DNA from 2 places in the Nonomuraea sp. B5E05 genome. Region 2 is predicted to be linked to the other one. Evidence: riboswitches for the same ligand, from Rfam matches in the RefSeq annotation. Region 2 holds a riboswitch; the other holds the start of a gene.

Region 1 (3,200 bases), on a different contig from region 2:
CCCGACTCGCGCATCTCGGCCAGGCGCCCTTCGATGGTGTCCACGTCGACCAGTTCGGGCTTCTCGCCGGACAGGCCCAGCAGGACCGCCTTGTCGCTGCCGTGGCCCTTGCCGGTCAGGCCGAGCGAGCCGTACAGGATGGCCTCCACCCGGGCCACGCGCGGCAGCAGGCCGTCCTCGTGCAGGCCGCGGGCGAACTTGTGGGCCGCGGCCATCGGGCCTCCCGTGTGGGAGCTCGACGGCCCGATGCCGATCTTGAAGAGATCGAAGACGCTGATCGCCATTGATGGTGCGCCCTTCATGAGTGCCGGGGCCCGGACGCGGGCCCCGGCGTCAGCCGATGAGACCTGGCAGGGTCAGGACTCGCCCGAGGTGAGCGCGGCGTACTCCTCGGCGGAGAGCAGGTCCTCCGGGTCGCCCTCCATGCGCACCCGGAACATCCAGCCCTCGCCGTACGGGTCGCTGTTGGCCAGGCTCGGGTCGTCCACGATGGCCTGGTTGATCTCGACGATCTCGCCGCCGACGGGCGTGTAGATCTCGCTGACCGACTTGGTCGACTCGACCTCGCCGACGGAGTCGCCCGGCTCGGTGATCGACCCGATCTCGGGGAGCTGCACGAAGACGACGTCACCAAGGGCGTCGGCGGCGTAGGCCGTGATGCCGACGGTCACGGTGAGGCCGTCCTCGACCCCGGAAACCCACTCGTGTTCCTTGGTGTAGCTCAGGTCGTCAGGGATGTTGCTCACTTGTTCCTCCTGTAAAAGGGCAGCTCGGCCAGGTCCATGGGTTCATGGCTGCCCCGGATGTCCACAGCCAGGCCTGAGTCGGCGCCGGTGTCCACGTAGGCCAGCGCGATGGGCTTGCCCAGGGTCTGGGAGGGCGCACCGCTGGTGACCTCGCCGACGACGGCGCCGTCCTTGGTGACCGGGTAGCCGTGGCGCGGCACCCGGCGGCCCCGGGCGACCAGACCGACGAGACGGCGCCGCGGCGGGTCGTCCTTGACCGCCTCGAGCGCCGACCTGCCGACGAAGTCGCCCGGCTTGTCGAATTTCACCACCCTGCCCAGCCCCGCGTCGAACGGGGTCAGCTCGGCGCTCAGCTCGTTGCCGTACAGGGGCATGCCGGCTTCGAGTCTGAGCGTGTCGCGGCTGGACAGTCCGGCGGGCTTGAGCCCGTACGGCTCGCCCGCGGCCACGAGCGCGTGCCAGAGCGGCACCGCGTCCTGGTTGGCCACGAACAGCTCGAACCCGTCCTCGCCGGTGTAGCCGGTGCGCGCGATGAGCGCCTGCCGCCCGTCGACCAGCCCTTGCAGGCCCGCGTAGTACTTGAGCCCGGCCAGGTCGGCGTCGGTGAGCGTGGCGAGGATCTCCTGGGAGCGGGGTCCCTGGACGGCGATCAGCGCGTACTGCTGCGAACGGTCGTCGACCACGGCGTCGTACGCCTTGGAGCGGTTCTCCAGCTCGCCGGCGACCTTCTCGTAGTTCGAGGCGTTCGCGACGACCATGAACTCCTCGTCCCCGAGCCGGTAGACGATGAGGTCGTCCAGCACCCCGCCTCGCTCGTTGACGATCATGGTGTATCTCGCTCGTCCGGGCGTCACGGCCGACATGTTGCCGACCAGCGCGTAGTCCAGCGCGGCGGCGGCCTGCGGCCCGGTCACGAAGATCTCGCCCATGTGCGAGAGGTCGAACAGTCCGGCGGCCTCGCGGACGGCCCTGTGCTCCGCGGACTCGCTCCCGTACCGGAGTGGCATGAGCCAGCCCGCGAAGTCGGTCAGCGTCGCGCCGAGGCTTTCGTGCACGTCTCGTAGCGGAGTAGGTCGGGACATTTATCGCACCTCAGGACAGGATTGGATGCCAGCATCCTCCCCCTCTGTCATCGATGCCTGAGAGCTTCGCCCGAGTTTTGCCGGACTTTCACCTTCGGCGAGGCCCTGCGGGCCTGCTTTCCAGAGGTCACCTTCCGAGGAGACATGCTCCTGGTCAGCCGTGCGGTCCTTTGCCTTGAGAGGTTCGCGGGGAGGGCTTGCTCCTTCAGGGACCCTGACCGGCTGTCAGGGTGCTCTCCCGCACGGTTTGCTGGTGTGTCCCGCCAGCCTAGTAGTGATTTGGGGGTCTTGTCGCGTTCGCCCGTCAGCAGGCGGTCACCAGGGCCTCGAAGAGGGCGTGGTCCTCGGCCGCCTCCGGATGCCACTGCGCCGCAACGCTGAACGGCCCCGAGTCCAGCTCCACCCCTTCCACGGTGCCGTCGGCGGCGGTCGCGGTCACGGTGAGGCCGGGAGCGAGCCGGTCGACGGCCTGGTGGTGATAGTGCGGCACCGTCACGGGCGCCGTGCCCAGCGCCTTGGCCAGCCGGGTGCCGGGGACGGGGGTGATGGGGAGGTGGCCGAAACGTCCGGGCGCGGGGGAGTGACCCGTGTGGCCGACCACGTCGGGCAGGTGCTGGTGGAGGGTGCCGCCGAGGGCGACGTTGAGCACCTGGAGGCCCCGGCAGATGCCGAGGAAGGGCAGCCCGGCGTCGAGGGCGGCGGCCAGCACGGCGAACTCGGCCTGGTCACGGAATTCGCGGATATAGCCGGTACGCTCCTCCGGCGTCTCGCCGTACCTCGCCGGATCGATGTCGCCGCCCCCGGCCAGGACGAGCCCGTCCAGGCGGCTCACCACCTGCGCGGCGTCCCCCGCGGGCGGGAGCACCACCGGCTGGCCGCCGGCCCGGACGACCTGCTCGACATACATGTACGGCAGGAGCGCGACCGGCATGTCCTGCCAGACCGTGAACGTCGCCGGCTCCACGTAACAAGTGACCCCGATGACGGGACGTCGCACGATGACCTCCTAGAGCGGCGTGACGTAGGCGCCGGAGATGCCGCCGTCCACCAGGAACTCGCTGCCCGTGATGAACGACGCGTCGTCGCTGGCCAGGAACGCGACCGCCGCCGCGATCTCCGACGCCTCGGCGAAGCGCCCGACCGGGACGTGCACCAGACGCCGCTGCGCCCGCTCGGGGTCCTTCGCGAACAACTCCCGCAGCAGCGGCGTGTTCACCGGCCCCGGACACAGCGCGTTCACCCGGATGCCCTCGCGGGCGAACTGCACGCCCAGCTCGCGCGACATCGCCAGCACCCCGCCCTTGGACGCCGTGTAGGAGATCTGCGAGGTCGCCGAGCCCATGACGGCCACGAACGACGCGGTGTTGATGAT
Region 2 (3,200 bases):
CGCCCCCGGCGCCATCGGCGAGGCCGACGAGGTGGCCAGGGAGCTTTCCGCGCTCCTGCTCGACCTGCACGCATCCCTTGTGCGCACGGGCGTCCGGTCCGTGCTGGGGCGCTGAGAGCCCGGCGAGCTGGGAGGCGGGGGCACATTCCAGGCCCGCCGGGTGTTACGTTGAAATGCAGAAGCCAGTCAGCAGAAGCAACGACCAAATAGCTGTGCCGGGTCACCGGTCAGGAATACGGAGCAGCCCGTGTTGCAGATGGAGGTTGTGGGCGTTCGGGTTGAAATGCCCACAAATCAGCCGATCGTCCTGCTGAAGGAGGCACACGGGGAGCGGTTCCTTCCTATATGGATTGGCATGACGGAAGCCACGGCCATCGCCCTGGCCCAGGCAGAGGAGCCTCCGCCGCGGCCGCTCACCCACGACCTCTTCCGTGACGTGCTGAGCGCGCTGGGCGTAGGCCTGCGGGCGGTCAACATCGTCGCCCTGCGTGACGGCATCTTCTTCGCCGACCTGGTGTTCTCCAACGGCGTGGAGGTGAGCGCGCGGCCGTCCGACTCGATCGCGCTCGCCCTGCGCACCGGGGCGCGCATCTTCGCCAGCGAAGAGGTCGTCCAGGAGGCCGGGGTGATCATCCCGGACGACCAGGAAGACGAGGTGGAGAAGTTCAGGGAGTTTCTTGACACGATCACTCCCGAGGACTTCGGCCGGGCGGGGTAGGTATTTCAGTGCATTTACGCTTCACGACGCGCCGAGCCGGATCGTTGACTGAGCATGGTCGCGGTCCTACGGTGCAAGTGAAACCCGTGGCCGCGCTTCACGTACCCCCAGATCAGGCCGCGGGATGAGAGAAAGCCGGAGGTCCGCGTGGCGGTCAGCAGCGGCGAGGGAAAGACGGCCGGCCAGGAAGATCCGGTGCGGCGCGAAAGCGCGCGGCAGCGTGCCGGGGAGCAGGGTCTGCTCTTCGACGAACAGCCCGCGGCGCTGCCGGGCGACATCGGATACCGCGGGCCGACGGCATGCTCGGCGGCCGGCATCACCTATCGGCAGCTCGACTACTGGGCGCGCACGGGCCTCGTCGAGCCCACGATAAGAGCCGCGCAGGGCTCAGGCTCCCAGCGTCTCTACAGCTTCCGCGACATCCTGGTCCTCAAGGTCGTCAAGCGGCTCCTCGACACCGGGGTGTCGTTGCAGCAGATCCGCACGGCCGTGCAACATCTGCGTGACCGCGGGGTCGCCGACCTCGCGCAGATCACGCTCATGAGCGACGGCGTCAGCGTCTACGAGTGCACCTCGGCCGACGAGGTGATCGACCTGCTCCAGGGCGGGCAGGGCGTGTTCGGCATCGCGCTCGGCCGGGTCTGGCGCGAGGTCGAGGGCTCCCTCGCGGAGCTGCCGGGGGAACGCGCGGCGGTCGAGGACACCGTCCCGGCCGACCATCCCGCTGACGAACTCGCCCGTAGGCGCCGCGCCCGCCGCACGGGGTGAGTACGGCTCCTGGCAGCCGTACGAATCGGGCGTAGTAACCTGAGGGCAGCAAGGCCGACGACCCCGTGCGGGAGAGTCCCCGGGCCTCTGGGCTCCGGGGCGCCGAAGGAGCAACCCTCCCCGGAATCTCTCAGGCATCCCGTACCGCTCGGGCGAGGCAACTCTGGAAAGCAGGCGCACCCGCCAGGCGCGCCTCACCGACGGTGCAAGCCCCACCGGGGGTGAAGCTCTCAGGTCGCGGCCCCGCGCTTGTCCCGGGCCCGCGCTGACAGAGGGGGAGATCCGGCACACGCCCGCGCCCTGGCGCCGGTCTCCACAGCCTCGGGAGGCATCTCCATGACCGATCTGTCCGCCCCGCCGTTCTCGTCCCGGCACATCGGCCCCTCCGAGCCCGATCAGCAGCGCATGCTCGAGGCCGTGGGCTTCGAGTCCGTGGCGGACCTGGTGGCCGTCGCCGTCCCCGAGTCCATCAGGGCCAAGGACCGGCTCACGCTGCCCGCCCCCGCCGGCGAGGCCGAGGCCATCGCCGAGCTGCGCGCCCTGGCCGATCGCAACCAGGTGCTGACCTCGATGATCGGGCTGGGCTACCACGACACGGTCACGCCCGCCGTCATCCGCCGCAACCTGCTGGAGAACCCGGGCTGGTACACCGCCTACACCCCCTACCAGCCGGAGATCTCGCAGGGCCGCCTCGAGGCGCTGCTCAACTTCCAGACCGTCGTCTCCGACCTCACCGGCCTGCCGGTGTCGGGCGCCTCGCTCCTCGACGAGGCGACCGCCGTGGCCGAGGCCATGACGCTGGCCCGCCGGGCGGGCAAGTCCAAGAGCGCCGTGTTCGTGGTCGACGCCGACGCGCTGCCCCAGACCAAGGCCGTCCTCGCCACCAGGGCAGAGCCGCTCGGCATCACGCTCGTGGAGCACTCCCTCGACGGCGAGCTGCCCGAGTGCTTCGGCGTGCTCGTGCAGTACCCCGGCGCGTCCGGCCGGCTGCGTGACTTCCGCGCCGTGTCCGCCGCCGCGCACGAGGCGGGCGCCCTCGTCGTGGCCGCCGCGGACCTGCTGGCGCTGACGCTCGTGGCCGCCCCCGGCGAGCTGGGCGCCGACATCGCCGTGGGCTCCTCGCAGCGGTTCGGGGTGCCCTTCGGGTTCGGCGGGCCGCACGCCGCCTACATGTCCGTACGCGAGGGCCTGCAGCGGCAGCTGCCCGGCCGCCTGGTCGGCGTCTCCGTCGACGCCGACGGCGACCCCGCCTACCGCCTGGCCCTGCAGACCCGCGAGCAGCACATCCGCCGCGAGAAAGCCACCAGCAACATCTGCACCGCGCAGGTCCTGCTCGCCGTCATCGCGAGCATGTACGCCGTCTACCACGGCCCGGACGGCCTGCGCCGCATCGCCCACCGGGTGCACCGCCACGCCGCCGCCCTGGCCGAAGGGCTGCGCCGGGCGGGCGTGGAGGTCGTGCACGCGGAGTTCTTCGACACCGTGCTCGTGCGCGTGCCAGGGCGCGCGTCCGCCGTGGTCGCCGCGGCCGCCGAGCGGGGCGTCAACCTCTGGCAGGTGGACGCCGACCACGTCTCGATCGCCTGCGACGAGAAGACCGGAGCCGCCGACCTGGCCACGGTGCAGGCCGCGTTCGGAGTCACGACCACCTCCACCGACGTCGAGGGCGCCGCAGACGCGCTGCCCGCCTCGCTGCTGCGCGAGTCCGCCTACC

What was found. Region 2 has a riboswitch for glycine ahead of gcvP (aminomethyl-transferring glycine dehydrogenase). Riboswitches for the same ligand answer to the same signal wherever they lie in the genome.
Region 1: it holds a riboswitch for glycine, as region 2 does, so the genes downstream of both, gcvT (glycine cleavage system aminomethyltransferase GcvT) here and gcvP (aminomethyl-transferring glycine dehydrogenase) in region 2, are expected to answer to the same signal.

Annotation. Positions count from the first base shown of each region.
Region 1 covers NZ_JBDPMJ010000019.1:29,987-33,186, forward strand. The annotation lists gene ABGB01_RS30410 (L-serine ammonia-lyase) at 1-284, opposite strand, end outside; gene gcvH (glycine cleavage system protein GcvH) at 357-746, opposite strand; gene gcvT (glycine cleavage system aminomethyltransferase GcvT) at 743-1,828, opposite strand; glycine riboswitch at 1,863-1,962, opposite strand; glycine riboswitch at 1,982-2,079, opposite strand; gene ABGB01_RS30425 (gamma-glutamyl-gamma-aminobutyrate hydrolase family protein) at 2,133-2,825, opposite strand; gene ABGB01_RS30430 (3-oxoacyl-ACP reductase) at 2,835-3,200, opposite strand, start outside.
Region 2 covers NZ_JBDPMJ010000020.1:158,458-161,657, reverse strand. The annotation lists gene ABGB01_RS32085 (MerR family transcriptional regulator) at 1-115, shown strand, start outside; gene ABGB01_RS32080 (bifunctional nuclease family protein) at 248-718, shown strand; gene ABGB01_RS32075 (MerR family transcriptional regulator) at 866-1,486, shown strand; glycine riboswitch at 1,545-1,643, shown strand; gene gcvP (aminomethyl-transferring glycine dehydrogenase) at 1,823-3,200, shown strand, end outside.